4 regions of the Nonomuraea sp. NPDC050540 genome follow, and region 1 is predicted to be linked to each of the others. Evidence: riboswitches for the same ligand, from Rfam matches in the RefSeq annotation. Region 1 holds a riboswitch; each other region holds the start of a gene.
What was found. Region 1 has a riboswitch for cyclic di-AMP ahead of ACIBI5_RS09670 (C40 family peptidase). Riboswitches for the same ligand answer to the same signal wherever they lie in the genome.
Positions count from the first base shown of each region.

Region 1 (4,658 bases):
CCTGGACTTCGCCCCCAACCTCCCGGGCCCCGACCTGGCCGACCGCCTGCGCGCCGCCCTCAACGTCGACCTGGTCATCGAGAACGACATCAACCTCGCCGCCGTCGGTGAACACGCGTACGGCGAGGGCCAGGGCAAGTCCAACTTCGCCCTGGTCTCCATCGGCACCGGCGTGGGCATGGGCATAGTCGTCAACGGCGAACTGTACGTGGGCGCCAGGGGCGCGGCAGGCGAGGTCTCCTACCTCCCCGCCACCGACGACCTCCCCACCCCCGCCCCCGAGCCCTCCACCCCCAACCCCCCAACGACCAGCCCAAGCCCCAACCCCCCAACGACCAACGCCAGCCCCAGCCCCAGCCCCGACACCCGGCCCAGCCCCGACACCAACCCCAACACCCGACCCAGCGCCGACACCAACCCCAACACCCGGCCCAGCGCCGACACCCGGCAGAACTCCGAGGCCCGACCCGGCTCCGGCATGCGGTCTGGCCCCGGCACCCGGCCTGGCTCTGACGCCTGGGCCGGCTCCGAGGCGCGGCCGGGTTCGGAGGCGCGGCTTGGCCATGACGGCGGACCCAACCCCGACACGCAGGGCACGCCCGACACCCAGCGCACGCCCGACCCGGATCTGCCGTCCGGGGTATCGAGTGCCGGATCTGTTGCCGGGGCGTCGGTCCAGGGCGCCAGAGAAGCGTTCCCCGGTGTCGTGCAGGCGGTCGGCGCGGATCAGGGGGATGCGAGCGTGCGGGAGCACGGGGCAACCGAGACCGTGGCCGCGGCTCCGGGGGTGGTGCGGGCGGCGCGGGCCGCCGGGCTGTCCCTGGGAACGGCCAAGGAGATCTTCGCCGCCGCGGAACGGGGCGATCCGGCGGCGCTGTCGGTCGTGGCAGCGGAGGGCCGGCGGATCGGCGGGCTGCTCGTGGCGGTGGCCGCCGTCCTGGACCCGGAGGTGATCGTGCTCTCCGGCGGCGTAGGACACAACCTCGACCTGCTGGGCGACGCCATCCAACGCCGAATCGGCGAACTGGGGCCCCTCCGGCCCACGATCGTGGCCAGCGCTCTGGGTGACAGCGGGGTGTTGCTGGGCGCCGTCGCCCATGCGAGGGGCCGCGCCTGGGACCTGATCTTCTCCACCCGTATGGGCTGAGATCAGCGAGGGTATGGGGGATGCCGCCTGTGCGTGCGCTCGTTACGGCGGTCAGCCACCCCCGCTGGACGACCGTCTCCCTGGACAGAGAGGTCCACGTGCGGCGGGTGGGGGTGGGTGGCTTGCCGTAGGAGAAGAACCTGCAGTGGCAGAACCCCACGCGACAGAAGCTCGCGTGCGACAGGGCCGCTCGCGGGAGAAACCGCGAAAGGGCCCGCGCGAGAGCCCGCGCGCGGCGTGAGAAAGTCGCGAAAGGGCCCGCGCGAGAGCCCGCGCGCGGCGTGAGAAAGTCGCGACATTGCCCGCGCGACCGAGGCCGTGGTTTCTCCCGCGCGTGAGTGAAGCCACGCACGGGAGAAACCGCGACAGCTCGCCGCGACGGGCCGGCGGGATCAGCGCTATCAGGTGATCAGGAGAAGATCAGGAGAACGGGCGCGTCACAGCGTGGCGGTGGGCATGACGGGCGCGGGGGCTTGGCGGATCTTTTCGAGCTGGTTGGTGAGTTTGACGCCCGCCGGATCCGGACGCACGGCGCCCACGAAGGCGCGGCGGCGCCAGGCGCTCAGTTTTTCCTCCTTGACCACATCACCGGTACGCGGCGAATGCACCATGTGCCCAGGCCGGGAGATCATGCCCACGTGCCCCAGTCCCGAGAAGAAGACCAGGTCGCCGGGCTTCAGGTTCTTCCAGCTGATCTTTCTGGAGAACGCCGAGTACTGCTGGGCGGCGGTGCGGGGTAGTTCGATGCCCGCGCTTTCGTAGGCGCGGAGCATGAGGCCGGAGCAGTCGTAGCCGCGTTTGGTGGTGCCGCCCCAGACATACGGGGTGCCGCGCTTGTCCATGGCGTAGGCCAGGGCCTTCTGCCAGCTGGGCTTGGGCGTCCGCCGCTCCTGGATTTCCTTGAGGCCCTGGCTGGTCAGCGTGACGTCGTAGGGGTCGACGGTGGTGACGGGGGAGGCGGGAGAAGCGGGGGAGGCGGGGGATGCGATGGCGGGGGATGCGAGGGTGGCTGCGGTGACACCGGAGACGGTGATGAGCACAGCGGTCGCGATGATGCGAGACAGGGGAATGTCCTTCCACAAGGCCTACCGGGTTAGCTGTCGGGCTCGGGCCTGGAAGTCGCCCTACGGCGTGGTAAGCGCCGATTCGCCCCAATGGGGGAGGTGGGTCCCCGGCTCCGCACTGCGGTGTGCGGATTAGGCTGGTGGGACTCTAACGAAACAGTCAAAAGCGTGCAAATCGGGCAAAATGGAGTGTCCGGGAAATGAGATGGGTTGCTCGTCAGGCGAGACGACCCGGTAAGGTACCGCCCATGGAGTCGCGTAGCATTCGCCTGGCCGTCATCCCCGGAGACGGCATCGGTACCGAGGTCGTGACCGAGGGCCTCAAGGTTCTCGAGGCGGTCGGTCCCAAGTTCGACATCACCGAGTACGACCTCGGCGCGGACCGCTACGCCAGGACCGGCGAGGTCCTACCCGACTCCGTGCTGCAGGAGCTGCGCGGCTACGACGCGATCCTGCTCGGCGCCGTCGGCGACCCCCGCAAGGTGCCGCCCGGCCTGCTGGAGCGCGACCTGCTCCTGCGCATCCGCTTCGACTTCGACCACTACGTCAACCTGCGCCCGGTCAAGCTGCTGCCCGGCGTCGCGACGCCGCTGGCCGACACACCGGCCGAGAACGTCGATATCGTCGTCGTCCGCGAAGGCACCGAGTCGCTCTACGCCGGCACCGGCGGGGCCATGCGCAAGGGCACGCCGTACGAGGTGGCGACGCAGGAGTCCATCAACACCGCCTACGGCGTCGAACGCGTCGTCCGCTACGCCTTCGCCAAGGCGCAGAGCCGCCCGCGCAAGAAGCTCACGCTGGTCCACAAGACCAACGTGCTCACCTTCGCCGGTGACCTGTGGCAGCGCACCTTCGACCGCGTGGCCGAGGAGTACCCCGAGGTCGCCACCGACTACGTGCACATCGACGCGGCCACGATGTTCTTCGTCAACCAGCCCGAGCGCTTCGACGTGATCGTCACCGACAACCTGTTCGGCGACATCATCACCGACCTCGGCGCCGCGGTGGCCGGTGGCATCGGCCTCGCGGCCAGCGGCAACATCAACCCCGAAGGCGCCGCGCCGAGCATGTTCGAGCCGGTGCACGGCAGCGCCCCCGACATCGCCGGGCAGAGCAAGGCCGACCCGACCGCCACCATCCTCTCGGTCGCCATGCTCCTGGACCACCTCGGTCTGACCGCCGAGGCCGCCCGCGTCGAGCAGGCCGTCGCCGACGACATCGTCGAGCGCCTCTCGCACGCCGCCGCCCGCACCACCCGGGAAATCGGCGACGACCTCGCCGCCCGAGTATCCGGCGGCGCCTGACGCCGCAGGCCACCGGCCCACGAGCGGCCCGCCGTACCGCAGAACGTGAGATCCCCCACCCTCGGGGTCTGACAAGAAGTCTGCGGAGGTACGGCAGGCAGCGCGCGAACCCGCAGCTCGTGAACACCCGGTACCGACCTGACAAGCGGCCCAGGCGCCCCAGCGCACTCGCGGCCGCCTGACCACCCACGCCCGGTGGCTCGCGAGAGCCTCCGGGCGTTTTCGTTGCGCCCTAACGGTCGTCCTTTTAGATGCAGTAAGTTCCCTCTACCCGATCCGGCGCAGAATGGATGCAGGGTAGTCCTCAGAGAAAGAGAAGGATCTCCGTCATGACCACCTCTCAGAAGCTCAGCTTCGACGTGCAGCTATCCGACCACGCTCGCACCGCGGCAGAGCGCGAGGCGGTACTGGCGAGCCCCGGGTTCGGGAAGGCCTTCACCGATCACATGGTCTCGATCGACTACACGGAGGGCACCGGCTGGCACGACGCCCGCCTCACGCCGTATGGACCGCTCACGCTCGACCCCGCGACCTCCGTCTTCCACTACGCGCAGGAACTCTTCGAGGGTCTCAAGGCCTACCGGCACGCGAACGGCTCGATCGTCACCTTCCGCCCCTACGCCAACGCCGCCCGCTTCAACCACTCCTGCGCGCGCATGGCCATGCCGGAACTGCCGGAAGACACCTTCGTGGAGGCGCTCGAACTCCTCGTCCAGGCCGACCGCGACTGGGTCCCCACGACCGAGGGCCACAGCCTCTACCTGCGCCCGTTCATCATCGCCACCCAGGTCGGCCTCGGCGTCAACTACCCGTCCGAGAACTACCGCTTCATGGTCATCGCCTCGCCCGCCGCCTCGTACTTCAGCGGCGGCGTCAAGCCCGTCTCCGTGTGGCTCTCGACCGAGTACACCCGCGCCGCCCCCGGCGGCACCGGCGCCGCCAAGTGCGGCGGCAACTACGCCGGAGCCTTCGTCGCCCAGCGCGAGGCCGTCGCCCAGGGCTGCGACCAGGTCGTCTGGCTCGACTCCCACGAGCACCGCTACGTGGAGGAGATGGGCGGCATGAACCTCTTCTTCGTGTACGGCGATCGCCTCCTCACCCCCGCCCTCACCGGCACGCTCCTGCCCGGCATCACCCGCGAGT
Region 1 covers NZ_JBITHA010000002.1:708,847-713,504, reverse strand. The annotation lists gene ACIBI5_RS09675 (ROK family protein) at 1-1,147, shown strand, start outside; gene ACIBI5_RS09670 (C40 family peptidase) at 1,585-2,187, opposite strand; cyclic di-AMP (ydaO/yuaA leader) riboswitch at 2,215-2,360, opposite strand; gene ACIBI5_RS09665 (3-isopropylmalate dehydrogenase) at 2,460-3,515, shown strand; gene ACIBI5_RS09660 (branched-chain amino acid aminotransferase) at 3,845-4,658, shown strand, end outside.

Region 2 (4,658 bases), on a different contig from region 1:
TCGCGAGGATGGAGGCGGGCGCCGTGCCCCGGTTGATCCATTGTTCCATCGCCGTGAGCGCGTCGAACGTGTTCGGTCCTGGCCCGCCCGCGCAATGGCCCATCCCGGGTGCCATGAACAGGCGGAAGAAGCCGGCGGTCCGCGCCGCGCCCATCTCGGCGACGACCTTCCTGTGGTACGCGACCGGGGCCGTACCGCTCAAGGCGGGGTCGGACCAGCCGTGCACCATGAGCAGCTTGCCGCCTCGGGCCCTGTAGGCCGTGAGGTCGGGGTCGGTCGCGTCAAGCAGCGCGCGTATCCGTTCGACGGCCGGCCGATCTTTGGCGAGGTCGAACCTGGTGAGGTCATAGCTCGGATCGCTGAACAGGAAGTACCGCAGGAACTCGTTGGCGAACGTGTACGACAACGGTGCGGCCAGGCTGAAGGGGAAGACGAGCTTGCCGTCGGGTCCCATCTGCGGGGGCGCCGAGCCGGTGATGTAGGACCGCCACAGCTCCTCGTGTCCGGCGGGATGTCCCCGGAGCGGCCCGGGTCCACGATAGATGGTCCGTGCGGCGGCGGCCTGGGCCCGGGTCAGCTTGCCGGGGCCGACGAGCCGGCCGGGGTTGACGGCCGCCTTGCGCGGATCGGCGACCAGGCCGTCGGTCAGCCCGTCCCGGGCGTCGCCCCGCTTCAGCGATTCCGCCGAGAGGATCGGCAGCGTGCTGGGCGACAGCCAGGACCCGGAGGTGGCCAGTTGTGCCTGTGCCTGCGAGATCCAGCGCAGGAACGTGTCGCCTGCGGCGAACGCGGGGGCCTCGGCGATCACTCCGTCATAGTCCGCGGGGTAGCGCTGGACCTCCATGAGGCCCTGCCGTCCCCCGTTGGAGCACCCGTTGAAGATGGCCTTGCGCGTGTCGCGCCCGTAGTGGATCGCGGTGATCGCCTTCGCCGCGACCGTGCTGACGTGGACGCCTCGGTAGGCGTAGTCGATCTGCTTGGGCCGGTTGCCGAGCGCCCACCTGCCGTCGAGTTCGGGGTGGCCTAACGGGCTCGCGCCTTGGTGTCCGGTGTCGGTGGCGGCCGAGGCGTAGCCGCGTCTCAGCCCCTCGTCGAACGGAACGATGTGCCCGGCGAGCCCGCCCACGCCCTGGAAGTAGAAGTCCGAGTTCCACGCGGCCGGCAGGCCCAAGCGGAAGTTCACCCGATTGCTGGGGACGGTCGCGTCGCCCGGCGTGGTGACATAGGCGTCGACCAGGCAGTGCTCCGGTACCGAGGTCGTCGCGGTCACCGTCGTGACTCGGGTGATCGTCGTGTCGGTCACGGTCGCGTTCATCAGGGCCGCGCATCGGCCGGCGTCCGCCCGTACGGGATCGCCGACCGCGACGAGGGCGGCGGCCAGCGGCAGGCACGAGATGATGCCCACCTTGGTTCGGCTGGGTCGGCGCATTCCGCCTCCAAACACAGGGGGTACTATTTTTGAGTACCTGGTACCCTTCACGGTACCCCGAGAGTCGGCATCCCCGAAAGTGCAGGCATGACCGGATATCCTCGACCGCCCGTCGCCCTCTCGCTCGGGCGTTCCTTCACGAGCCGGCAGGAAAGCGTGCTCGCCGAGCTGGAGGAGATCTTCCTTCGGGAGGGATTTCGCCGGCTGACGATTCAGGAACTCGCCGCCCGGCTGCACTGCTCGCGGCGTACCCTCTATGACCTGGCGCCCAGCAAGGACGAGCTCGTCGCGCTCGTCGTCGACCGGTTTCTGCAGCGCGTCGGCCGGCGGGCGATGGCTCAGGCGAGGGCGCTGGAGGAGCCGCTCGGGCGAGTCCACGCCTACATGTCCGCGGCCAGTGGGGCGCTGACCCGCGCGGCTCGGGCGTTCTCGGTCGATGTCGCCGGGCAGCCGGGAATCCGCCGGCTGTTCCAGGAGCATTACCGGTTCGCCACGTCCGTCGCCGCCGCACTCATCCAGGAGGGCATAGACGGCGGCGCATTCCGCGAAACGGACGCGCGCCTCGTGGCGGAGGTGATCTACGCCGCCCTGGACCGGCTGCAGGATCCGGAGGTGCTCGAGCATCTCGGCCGGACGAACGCGGAGGCGTTCCAGGAGCTGTTCGACCTGATCGTGCTTGGTCTGGCCCGCCCGTCGTAAGAAGGGGGTAAATGTACTGTTTGCACGATATGTACTTTTTGGTAGTGTCTCGGGCATTGCGTGGCGGACCCTAGACGAGTTCGTTGCCTTTTCATTGCCCGGACCGTGCGTCTCCTGGGGAACCCGCAGGACGACGTCCGGCCGCCGAATCCATTTTCACGGAGCCGGGGACCCACTCTTCTTGGGGTGAATCGGACGCTCGCTCGACGGCGACCGTAGGGCACTTCCCAGCCCGAACCCGTCAGCTAACCCGGTAGGCGGCATGGAAGCAAGGAGCAAAGTCCTTCATGCCCACCGATCTCAAGAACCGGCTGAACCGCGCGCTGCTCGGCCTTGCCGTCACCGCGCTCGCCATGACCGCCTGCGCCACCGCTGCGCAGGCCACCCCTCCGGTCGGGCCCGACGACCCGCCGACGTCCCGCTCCCACGTTCAGGAAGCCGCGGCGCACGCCCCCACGGTGCTCGGCCGTGCGGCTCACGTGATCGACACCAAGACCGGCAAGGTCTACTTCAGCAAGAAGGCCGATCTTCGTTTGCCCGTGGCCAGCATCACCAAGGTGATGACCGCCTACACCGTGCTGAAGGAGGCCAAGCCGAGTGACGTCGTCAAGGTCACCTCTGGGGATGTTCGCTACGCCTCGAAGGACGGTGCCTCGGTGGCCGGCCTGCGCGCCGGCGACCGGCTGACCGTAGAGAATCTGCTGTACGCCCTGCTGTTGCCCTCCGGCGCGGATGCCGCCCACGCGCTCGCCCGCGTGTACGGCCCGGGCGTCGACGCGTTCACCGCGAAGATGAACGCCGCCGCTCGCGAGCTCGGCATGCGGGACACGCTCTACGTCAACGCCGACGGGATGCCCGCAAAGGGGGGCGGCTACTCCACCGCACGCGACCAGACGCGGCTGGCCCAGGCCGCCCTGGGCAGTCAGACGCTCAAGAAGGTCGCCTCCAGCCGGTATCGCTCGGTGTCCGCCACGGCGGAGCACCGCGCCTACTCCTGGCGGAACACGAATCGGCTCCTTGGCAAGCCGGGCGCCGTCGGCCTGAAGACCGGCTACACCCGGGCCGCCGGCTACACGCTCTCCTTCGCCGCCGATCGTGAGGGCCGGCAGCTGGCCGGTGTGATTCTTGGAGAGACCAGCTCCACCCGCCGCTTCCAGACCGCTCAGAGGCTGCTCGACTGGGCGGCCGGCGGGCAACGCTGACCCAGGGGGGCGTAGACGCCGGCGCTGACCTCCCAGGTGGCGGTCAGGGGACCGGTATCGCGGCTTCCTCGGTGAGTTCGCCGTCGGTCATGGTCAAGGCACGGTCAAGACCCATCTGGTGCGCATCTACGCCAAACTCGGCGTCGACTCCCGAACCGCCGCCGTCGCCGCAGCCTCCAAGCGAGGCCTCATCCGCCCTCCACAATCACGTTCCCATGATGCCCCCGCCCCCATGAATGGATGTCACTGCCGGCGCTCCCGCGGGACGGCGCCTCTGACGGTGAAGCCGTCCGGGGTGACATTGATCGAGACGGTCCCCGGCGTGGCGGCAAGGGCGGCGCGCAAGCCGGCATCCTTCGCGTCGAAGCCCATGCCGTCAGCGCTCACCGTGAAGAGCAGGCCGTTCGTGCTGGTGGTGACGGCGACGGACACCATCGCGGCCCTGGCTCGCTCCTCGACGACGGCCAAAACCTCGGTGACACACGCGAGCACCGCTTCGGCCACCCGATCGGGTACCTCCTCGGCGGGCAGTGCCCATGTCTCCACCTGGATGCCGGAGCGATTGGACCAGTCGGCCAGTCGCTCCTTGAGCGCCTGGGTCAGGGTCGTGTCCTGCTGTGCGTGTATGCGCATCCATCTCACCTTCATCTACTATGAACAATAGTAGATTCGGCCGATCTTCGAGGGCGTGCTGGGCCGTTTCACACGGGGCGATTCCAGCACCTCCGCACGGTGGCGCTGCTGGTCGGTGGCAGGCTTGATTCCCCGGGCACTCGCCAGAGCCCGGCGAGTGGCTATCGGCTGCCCGCCGCATAGCCCAGGAGGGTCATCATGCCGGATTCCGCGTGATAGATGTTGTGGCAGTGGATCATCCACAACCCCGGGTTGTCCGCGTCGAAGTCCACGTTGAGTGTGCTGCCGGGCAGCACGATGACGGTGTCCTTGCGGATGCCGGACGGCAGGGCGAAGGTGTGCCCGTGGAGATGCATGGGGTGCCACATGGTCGTCCGGTTGACGAAGGAAAGGCGCACCCTCTCTCCCGAGCGCACCGGCGCGACGGTCTCGGGGTCGTACTTCTTGCCATTGATCGCCCAGTCGTAGGCCGCCATGGTGCCGGTGAGCTCCAGCCTGACGGTGCGGTCGGGCCGCCGTTGCGGCAGCCGTACCTGCTCATGAGGTTGGAGCTTCGCGTAGCGGACCACCTCGCCATCGAGCTCACGCGGACGTTGGCCGGGCTTGGGCGCCGCGGACTGGGGGCTGGTGCGGACCAGCGCGCGAGCCGCGGCGGCCTTGCCTTCGGCGAGCGCGACCAGCGGGAAGACGCCGTC
Region 2 covers NZ_JBITHA010000046.1:191-4,848, reverse strand. The annotation lists gene ACIBI5_RS54185 (tannase/feruloyl esterase family alpha/beta hydrolase) at 1-1,429, opposite strand, end outside; gene ACIBI5_RS54180 (TetR/AcrR family transcriptional regulator) at 1,586-2,128, shown strand; cyclic di-AMP (ydaO/yuaA leader) riboswitch at 2,261-2,403, shown strand; gene ACIBI5_RS54175 (D-alanyl-D-alanine carboxypeptidase family protein) at 2,416-3,330, shown strand; partial or broken gene ACIBI5_RS54170 (LuxR C-terminal-related transcriptional regulator) at 3,425-3,526, shown strand; gene ACIBI5_RS54165 (hypothetical protein) at 3,574-3,963, opposite strand; gene ACIBI5_RS54160 (multicopper oxidase domain-containing protein) at 4,125-4,658, opposite strand, start outside.
Region 2: linked by a shared signal. The riboswitch ahead of ACIBI5_RS54175 (D-alanyl-D-alanine carboxypeptidase family protein) and the one ahead of ACIBI5_RS09670 (C40 family peptidase) in region 1 are both predicted to bind cyclic di-AMP.

Region 3 (4,658 bases), on a different contig from region 1:
GCGCCCCCAGCGCCGCGGCGAGCTCCGACAGCGGCCCGAGGCAGTCGGGGTGGCTGCCGTCGATCCAGGCCTGACCGGCCAGCGCACGCAGCCGCACGCTCTCCCCGGCCGCCAGCGGGTGGCCTTCCGGCAGCGCGACCAGCAGTTCGTCGTCGAGCAGCGGCACCAGTTCCAGGCCGGCGGGCTCGGGGTCCCACGAGGTGAGCAGCGCGAGGTCGGCCTCTCCCGCGAGGACGGCGGACGCGCCGCCGCCGCCGACGGTCAGGGACAGCTCGACCGCCGGGTGACGGGCGGCGAAGACGCGAAAGCACTCGGGCACGAACGCGGTGACGGCGCTCGGGAACGCCTGTACGCGCACCCGCCCGTGCTCGCCCGACGCGTGCGCGGCCAGCCGGGTCTCCAGCAGCGCGATCCCGTCGAGCACGTGCGCGGCCTGCTCCAGGGCGGCCTGCCCGGCGCCGGTGGGCCGTACGCCGCGTGGCAGGCGGTGGAACAGCAGCACCCCCGACCGGCGCTCCAGCGCGGCGATCTGCCGGGAGACGGCCGGCTGGGTCATGGACAGCGCCTCGGCGGCCGCCGAGAACGACCCGAGCCGTCCCACCTCTGACAGCACCTTCAGCGACCAGACGTCAAGCATGCATGGAGCTTATGTCTTTCATGCCGAACCCGCAGTGGTGCGCATGGATCGCTCGCTGCACGATCGGACCCATGGATACCTGGATTCTCTCCGCGCTGCCCGAGGCTCCCGCCCGCGTTCTCGACGCCGGTTGCGGCGACGGCGCGCTGGCCGGTGCGCTGATCGCGAGCGGCCACGACGTCACCGCCATCGACCTCGACCCGGCCGCGGCGCTCGCGGCGGGCGTGCCCGCCAAGCGCGCCGACCTGACCGTCTACGAGGACGACCCGTTCGACGTCATCGTGCTGTCACTGTCGCTGCACCACATGCATCCGCTGGAGGCCGCACTCGACCGGGCGGCCGCGCTGCTGAGGCCGGGCGGGCTGCTCGTGGTGGACGAGTTCGCCTGGGACTGGGCCGACGAGGCCGCCGCCACCTGGTTCTACGACGCCGGAACCCTGCTCGGCCGCTTCGACGGGCCCGAGCGCGACCCGATGACCCGCTGGCGCGAGGCGCACGTCGATCACTCGCCCGCGGAGGACATGCTCGACGCCATCGCCGCCCGGTTCGAGATCCGGCGGAGGCGGCGCGTGCCGTACCTGTTCCGCTATCTCGGCGGCGAGCACGCCGCGCGGCTGAAGGAGATCGAAGAGGTACGGCACACGCCGACGGGCTTCCGGCTGACCGCTGTGACGCGTGTGACAGGAGGGGCGGATGGGACCTGACTCACCCCTGGAGCTCCAAGTGTGAGGAGGGTCACATTTGAGTAACGGGACCCCGCTGTCCAGCAGGAGTTCCCGTCCTGACAAGGTCCTTTATCTGATCTTTACAACTTTGCCGGGACTTTGCCGGGTCATGAACCCGGGAGTACGTTCTGGCGTCGCGGCGAACAAGCCATGGCGCCGCGAACCGGCATCGGCCCCGTCCGGGCTCGATGAGGACCCATAGAGATCCGCCGGTCGCCCCCGTATGACCAGGGGCCGCGACCTGCCGAGTCCGTGCAGCCAGGAGGCACGGAGCCGGGGAACCACCGATCCCATTCCCCCGGGATCAAGGGGTGAATCGGCGCGTTCAGCGTGCCGTAGGGCGACTTCCAGGCCCGAATCCGTCAGCTAACCCGGTAGGCGTTCGTGGAAGAACCAAGGAGAAATCCTGTCTACCTCCCTGCACAACCCCCGTCTTGTTCTCGGTGGCGCGGCGCTCGCCATGACCGTGACGGCCGGAGGGTTCGCCCTCCATGCCCCGGCGGCCCAGGCGCGTACCACGGCCAAGACCACCACCTCGGCCAAGACGGCGACGCAGTCGACGACTGCCCGGCAGAAGAGCAAGGCCCGCAAGGCCGTCTCCGCGGCAAGGGCGCAGATCGGCGACCCGTACCGCTACGGTGGAACGGGACCCGGCGCCTTCGACTGCTCCGGTCTCGTCCAGTTCGCCTGGAAGAAGGCCGGAGTCAAGATCCCCCGCGTGACGCACAGCCAGTACGCGCGCATCAAGAAGAAGATCTCGTGGAAGTCTCTACAGCCGGGTGACCTGCTGTTCTTCCGCGGTCGAGGCCACGTCGGCATGTACGTCGGCAACGGCAAGATGGTCCACTCGCCGAGTTCCGGCAAGCGGGTGCGCATCGAGCGGCTCAGCGGATGGCGCAAGTCGTCCTTCGCGGGAGCCGTCCGGCCCGGTCTGTAGTCGCCCGGTCCGAAAGGCCCCGTCCCCTCCCGGGACGGGGCCTTCGCGCGTCCGGCTACCATCGGGGCCGTGGTCGTGAGCCGTCGCGCCGCGCTCGCGGCCCTCCTGGTCCTCACGCTGGGCTGCGCCCCCGAACGGGCGCCCGATGCGGAAGCGGACCTTCAGCGGCGCGCCGAGCGGGCGGCGGTGCGCGTCGCGGCGATCCTCGGCCAGCGGGTACGGCCCAGCGTCGAACTCGCCGAGGACGCCGCACACGCGGCGCGGACCGCCGGCGTGGGCTCGGTCGAGGGGCTGGCCGCGATCGCCCACGACGGCAGGGTCATCGTGATCCCGGAGAACTACGCCAAACTCACCCCCACCGGACGCGACGTCGTCCTCGCCCACGAGCTCACCCACGTCGCCGCCGGCACCGCCGGACTGCCCGCCTGGCTGTACGAGGGGTTCGCCGACTACGTGGCCTACAAGGACGCGGGCCTGGCCGTGCCCGTGGCGGCGGCCGAACTCGCCACCGAGGTACGGGCCGGACGGGTGCCAGGGAAACTGCCCGGGGCGGACGCGTTCGCGCCCGGGGCCGCGCGGCTGGCACAGTCCTACCAGGAGGCCTGGCTGGCGTGTCGCTTCCTGGCCGCGCGCTTCGGCGAGGACAGGCTGGTGAGGCTCTACCGCGACGCGCGGCGGCTGGGCGTGGAGCGGGCCCTGCCCCTGCCGTCCGGCGAGCTCGTCGCCGGATGGCGCGCCTATCTACGGGAGGAACTCGAGTGACCGATCAGCGGGACAAGGCCCCCGCGCGGGTACACCGGCAGGCCGGGATCGCCGCCGTCGCGCTCGGCGCCGTCGTGGTCGCGGTCGCCGCGTTCACCACGCCCTGGCGGGCGCTGCCGCCGGGAGCGCCCCGGGTCGCCCCCGATCCGGCCCGCGACTTCTCCGCCGCCGAGATCGCCAGGTCGCAGGCGTTCGACGCGGCCACCAGCGTGCCGTCGTACCTGTCGTTCGGTCTCACGATCCTGTTCGCCGGGCTGCTGGTCGCCACGCCGCTCGGCGCGAAGGTCCTCGGGCGGCTCAAGGGCCCGTGGTGGGTGCGGGTCGTGCTGGGCGTGCTGCTGCTCACCGTGCTGGTCGAGGTCGTGCGCTGGCCGCTCGGCATGTGGTTCGAGGTACGGCTGCGCGAGTTCGGCCTGTCCACGCAGGACTGGGCGGGCTGGAGCGGCGACCGGCTGAAGAACATCGCGGTCAGGGTCGTGCTGCTGTCCATCATGATCGTGGCGCTGGTGGGCCTGGCGCGCAGGTTCCGGCGCTGGTGGGTGCCCGCCGCCGTGGGCGCCGCCGCGCTGACCGTCGCCGCCTCGTTCGTGTATCCGGTCGTCTTCGAGCCGCTGTTCAACGACTTCCGGCCCATGCCGCCGTCCCAGTTGCGTACCGGCCTGCTGGCCATGGCCGAGCGCGACGGCGTACCGGTCGAGGACGTGCTCGTCGCCGACGCCTCCCGCCGCACGACCGCGCTCAACGCCTACGTCTCCGGCTTCGGCGCCACTCGCCGCATCGTCGTCTACGACACGCTGCTCAAGGCGCCGGAGCGGGAGGTCGAGCTCGTCGTCGCCCACGAACTCGGCCACGCCAAGTACAACGACGTGCTCAACGGCACGCTCATCGGCGCGCTGGGCGCCGCGTTCGGCGCCGCCCTGCTGTTCGCGCTCTTCCCGCTGGTACGGCGGCGCGCCCGCGTCACCGCCATCACCGAACCCCTGGCCGTGGGCGCCGTCATGGGCCTGATGAGCCTGGCCACCGTCCTGTCGGGACCCGCCCAGAACGTCGTCAGCCGCCACGTCGAGGCGCGCGCCGACGCCCACGCGCTCGACCTCACCCGCGACCCGGCGACGTTCACGGCCATGCAGAAGCGGCTGGCCACGACCAACATCTCCGACCTCGCGCCGGACGCCGTCGAGTACGTCCTGTACTCCTCCCACCCCACCGCGCCGCAGCGCATCGCCATGGCCCGCTCCTGGGCGCTGCTGAACGGCGTCCCGGAGCCGTGAGGCGCGTCCTCATCGTCACGAACGACTTCCCGCCGCGTCAGGGTGGCATCCAGTCGTTCGTGCACGGGCTTGCGGTGCGCACCCCCGGAGTCGTCGTCTACGCGCCCGCCTGGGCGGGCAGCGCCGAGTTCGACCGGCGGCAGCCGTACCCCATCGTCCGGCACCCCACCTCGCTCATGCTGCCCACGCCCGGCGTCGCGCGGCGGGCCGCGCGGCTCGTGACCCGCCTCGGCGCCGACACGGTGGTCTTCGGCGCCGCGGCTCCCCTGGGGCTGCTCGCGCCCCGGTTGCGCGCGGCGGGGGCGCGGCGCGTGGTGATGCTGACG
Region 3 covers NZ_JBITHA010000003.1:263,713-268,370, forward strand. The annotation lists gene ACIBI5_RS11545 (LysR family transcriptional regulator) at 1-637, opposite strand, end outside; gene ACIBI5_RS11550 (class I SAM-dependent methyltransferase) at 709-1,341, shown strand; cyclic di-AMP (ydaO/yuaA leader) riboswitch at 1,595-1,758, shown strand; gene ACIBI5_RS11555 (C40 family peptidase) at 1,823-2,299, shown strand; gene ACIBI5_RS11560 (hypothetical protein) at 2,369-3,061, shown strand; gene ACIBI5_RS11565 (M48 family metallopeptidase) at 3,058-4,332, shown strand; gene ACIBI5_RS11570 (glycosyltransferase family 4 protein) at 4,329-4,658, shown strand, end outside.
Region 3: linked by a shared signal. The riboswitch ahead of ACIBI5_RS11555 (C40 family peptidase) and the one ahead of ACIBI5_RS09670 (C40 family peptidase) in region 1 are both predicted to bind cyclic di-AMP.

Region 4 (4,658 bases), on a different contig from region 1:
GTAGCGCTCGCGGTGCACGAGCCCGTTGCGGACCAGCGAGGTGCCGAGCACGACCGTGCGCTCGGCCGGGCCGGGCGAGCGCAGGGGCTGCGCGCGCAGCCAGCCGAAGTCGTGGCAGATGAGGTCGATGCCGCGCTCGCGCACGGCGCCGGCGAGGTCGTCCTTGACGGGCAGCGCGGTGAACACCGCGGTGCTGGAGGCGGCCAGCCTGAGCGCCGCCGCCGTCCCGAGGACCCTGCGCGGCAGTCCCGCCTTGTGCCTGGCCCTCAGCAGCGCCCGATACGGCCCCGCGGCCAGCAGCTCAAGCAGCCGGAGCGTGGCCAGCCCGTCGTCCACGATGACGATGCGGCCCGGCCGCGAGGTCAGCCAGCGCAGCTGCACCCGCCCGGAGAAGGCGTCACCGACCACCTGGACCGGTCGCGGCATCTCCTCGCTCGGCCTGGCCAGCTCGAGCCCGTCGGGCAGGTCGAGCCCGGCCAGCTCGCGGCGCGTGGCCACGAGTGCGCGCTGACGCGCCCTCGGCACGATGACCGTGCGCTCACCGAGCAGCCCGGCGTGGTGGGCCTCGACGGCGCAGAGCATCTGGAGCGGCGATTCCACCCAAGCCCATTGCTTCTTCACGACGGGTTCAAGCTAGCCCGGTCGCCTTAAGCCGCAGGGAACGCCATATGAACAATGGGTCGCATGAACTCGCTGCTGCTCAACACCGACGGTGTGCAGATCCCGCAGCTCGGCTTCGGCGTCTGGCAGGTGCCCGACGACGAGGCCGAACGCGCGGTCGCCACCGCGTTTCAGGCGGGATACCGCCATATCGACACCGCCAGGCTCTACTACAACGAGGAAGGGGTGGGCCGCGCCTTCCGGGAGTCGGGGCTGCCACGGGAGAAGGTGTTCATCACGACCAAGCTCTGGAACGCCGACCACGGCCGCGCCGAGGAGGCCTTCGAGGAGAGCCTGGCCCGTCTGGGCCTCGACTACGTCGACCTCTATCTCATCCACTGGCCGGTTCCAGATCAGGACAAATACCTCCAGGCATGGAAGTCCCTGGAAAAGATCTACCGAAACGGCCGGGCGCGCGCGATCGGCGTATCGAACTTCGGCGTGGAGCACCTCACCAGGCTCATCGACGAGGCCGAGATCACCCCCTCGATCAACCAGATCGAACTGCACCCGAACTTCCCCCAGATCGAACTGCGCGCCTTCCACGAGGCCAACGGAATCCTCACCGAGGCGTGGAGCCCGCTGGGCCAGGGCAAGGGCCTGCTGAACGACCCCGCCCTCGCCACATTGGCCGGAAAACACGGCAAATCACCCGCGCAGATCGTGCTCCGCTGGCACATCCAGCTCGGCAACGTGGTGATCCCCAAGTCGGTCACGCCGGCGCGGATCAGGGAGAACATCCAGGTCTTCGGCTTCACGCTCGACCCGGAGGACATGGCTGCCATAGGAGCCCTCAACAACGGCACCCGTCTGGGACCTGATCCGGCAAATTTTAACTGGATGGGATGACCGGCTGGTGCGGCCTTTTGGCCGCACCAAGCCTTGGATGGTCATTTATGAGTTTGTAATCCCCTTGCCCCATGTATTACCTTCAGGTCATCCAAGGCATACGTCCGGGCTACCCGTTCGTTGCCAGACCATCGCACACACATCACAGGCTTTGCCTGTGACCGCTGAATCCGCACCCTCGCGGAACCGGGGACCCAGGTCCTTTGGGGTGAATCGGCGCCACGCGCCGTAGGGCAGCTTCCATGCCCGAACCCGTCAGCTAACCCGGTAAGCGGCATGGAAGCAAGGAGTCACCCCACCCGATGGCGAAGCATCGTCTTACCCGTGCCCCCAAGATCGACCTCACCCGCGCCGCTCTCGGCGTGACCATCGCCGCCACCGCGGCGTTCGCGACACACCCCGCCCAGGCCGAGACGCACGCCGCGTCCGCCGCCGCCAAGGGCGTCCCGGAAACCGTCGTCCAGGCCGAGCCCGGCAAGAAGGCCGGCAGCGACCGGCCCAAGCCCACGGCGGCCCAGGTCCTCGCGCTGGCCAAGAAGCAGATCGGCACCCGCGAGGACTCCAGGGGCGGCGGCACCAAGTTCCAGAAGTGGTACATGTCCTCCCCCCGCGCCGCCGAGACCGTCAAGCGCGACGGCGGCAACCGCCAGGCCTACCTGAACGCCGCATGGTGCGCCATGTTCGTCAGCTGGGTCGGCGAAGAGACCGGCGCCCGCACCACCGTCGGCTGGGACGCCTACACCGTCACCCACGCCAAGTGGTTCAAGAACAACAACCGATGGGGCACCGGCGCGAAGCCCGGAGCCGTCGTCTTCTTCTCGTGGAGCGGCAGCAAGAGCCTCGACTCCATCAACCACGTCGGGTTCGTCATCAAGGACAACGGCAACGGCACCATCACCACCGTCGAGGGCAACACCGGCAACGGCAAGGTCGAGGAGCGCATCCGCCCCGCCTCCCAGGTCGTCGGCTACGGCTACCCCGACTACTCGGCTTAACTTCCCCTTCCCCCCACTCTCCCTCCCAGGAACGGCGCGCCCCCTCCCCCCGGGCGCGCCGTTCCCATGTCCGGCACCACCCCGCGAACCTCCGGCACCCTCCCCACCCCACCGCCACACTCCCCCGCTGCTCCCGCGCACCCCTTCACCCGCCGCCACCCCCGCCCCGCCCCGACACCCCCTCGCCCCGCCCCCGCGCACACCCACCCCGCCCTGACACGCCCCGCCCCGCGCACCCCTTCACCCGCCGCCACCCCCGCCCCGCCCCGACACCCCCTCGCCCCGCCCCCGCGCACCCCTCACCCGCCGCCGCCCCGTCGTCGCGTACCCCCATCCCGCCCTCACACCCCGTGGGCCCGTCCCACTCCCACGCACCCCTCACCTGCGCCGACTCCATCCGTGCGCGCCCCGATCCGCCAGCCCCTCCCACGGCCACGCCATCCCGCGAACCTCCGGCCATACAACCCGGCTCCCAGCCCACGCTCCCCCGGGACCTCAAGTCCCACCCCGGCGTTGTCTCATGACCGGGGAGGGAGTGGGCGGGTTAGGGTGACGGTGATCACGTTTGGAGGGGTCATGGGATGGACCGCAGCGGACATCGGCGACCTGTCAGGCCTGGCGGCCGTGGTGACGGGAGCCAACAGCGGCGTCGGGATGATCGCCGCGGGTGAGCTGGCCAGGCGCGGGGCCACCACCGTCCTGGCCTGCCGGGACGTCGCCAAGGGCGAGGCCGCCGCCCAGCTGATGAAGAAGGCGGCTCCCGACGCCTCCATCGAGGTCAGGCAACTTGACCTGGCCGATCTGGCCTCGGTCCGAGCGTTCGCCGCCGCGTACACCGGCGGTCTCGACGTGCTGGTCAACAACGCGGGCGTGATGGCGCTGCCGTACCGGCAGACCGTGGACGGGTTCGAGATGCAGTTCGGGACCAACCACCTCGGGCACTTCGCGCTCACCGGCCTGCTGCTGCCGCGGCTGCTGGAGCGTCCCGACCCCCGCGTGGTGACCGTCAGCAGCGGCATGCACAAGACGGGCCGCATCGACTTCGACGACCTCCAGGGCGAACGGTCCTACCGCAAGTGGGCCGCCTACGGGCAGTCCAAGCTGGCCAACCTGCTGTTCGCCTATGAGCTGCAGCGCCGCGCCGCCGGCGCGCTGACCAGCGTCGCCGCCCACCCCGGCTACGCCGCCACCAACCTCCAGGTCGCAGGCCCGCGCATGGAGGGCAACCCGATCCTGGAGTTCGGCTCCCGGCTGGGGAACGTGCTGTTCGCCCAGAGCGCCGAACGCGGCGCCCTGCCGCTCCTCTACGCCGCCACCGAACGCGGCCTGGCCGGCGGCACCTACGTCGGCCCCGACGGCCCGTTCGGCTCACGCGGCTACCCGGCCCCCGTCGGCTCCTCCCCCGCCTCCAAGGACCGCGCCGTCGCCGCCCGCCTGTGGACAGTCTCCGAAGCCCTCACCGGCGTCCATTACGACTTCCCCGCCGATACGGCTCCCGCCAAATAGATCTCCCTTTCGCCTCAAATAGATCTCCCATCCCGTTATTCATTCGTGATCGGCCATTCCTAAACCACACAAACACCACAGTCCCCAATAGCCACCCCGGCCATCACATTTCCCTCCCATTGGGAGCACACACCCGCACAACAACCGGACCGCTGACCACACGGTGGCCCGCTTGGCAAGCCTGCACACTTACAAGCTGCCTTGACTGCTGGCTACCTGGCCACCCGGCTACCTGGCCACTTCCTGGGCCAGCCGCACATTTATCGAGGCCGCGCGGGTCGATCGGGCTGCTGGGTGCGGGGTCGATCGGTGCGGGTGATCGGAGTCCCGACTGCGAGGTCGAGCGGTGCGGGTGATCGGAGTCCCGACTGCGGGGTCGAGCGGTGCGGGTCGATCGGGGTGGCGGGGTTGGTGCCGACCGCTTGGATACGGGAGACGGGAGCGCTCCCAGGCGTGTCCGTGGGTGTTTTGTGGTCTGGAGTCCGATACAAGGGCGGAGGACGAGCGGAATGTAACGGTTGCGTGTCGCCTCGTTGACGGGGACATCGCCCTGATGCACTCTGCATGGGAGCGCTCCCATATCCCCCACCCCACCATCAAGGGGCACACATGAAGCACACGCGTCTGGCCACCGCCGCGGTCATGACC
Region 4 covers NZ_JBITHA010000019.1:71,135-75,792, reverse strand. The annotation lists gene ACIBI5_RS44015 (hypothetical protein) at 1-600, opposite strand, end outside; gene ACIBI5_RS44010 (aldo/keto reductase) at 685-1,509, shown strand; cyclic di-AMP (ydaO/yuaA leader) riboswitch at 1,662-1,798, shown strand; gene ACIBI5_RS44005 (CHAP domain-containing protein) at 1,812-2,504, shown strand; gene ACIBI5_RS44000 (oxidoreductase) at 3,081-4,010, shown strand; gene ACIBI5_RS43995 (ABC transporter substrate-binding protein) at 4,620-4,658, shown strand, end outside.
Region 4: linked by a shared signal. The riboswitch ahead of ACIBI5_RS44005 (CHAP domain-containing protein) and the one ahead of ACIBI5_RS09670 (C40 family peptidase) in region 1 are both predicted to bind cyclic di-AMP.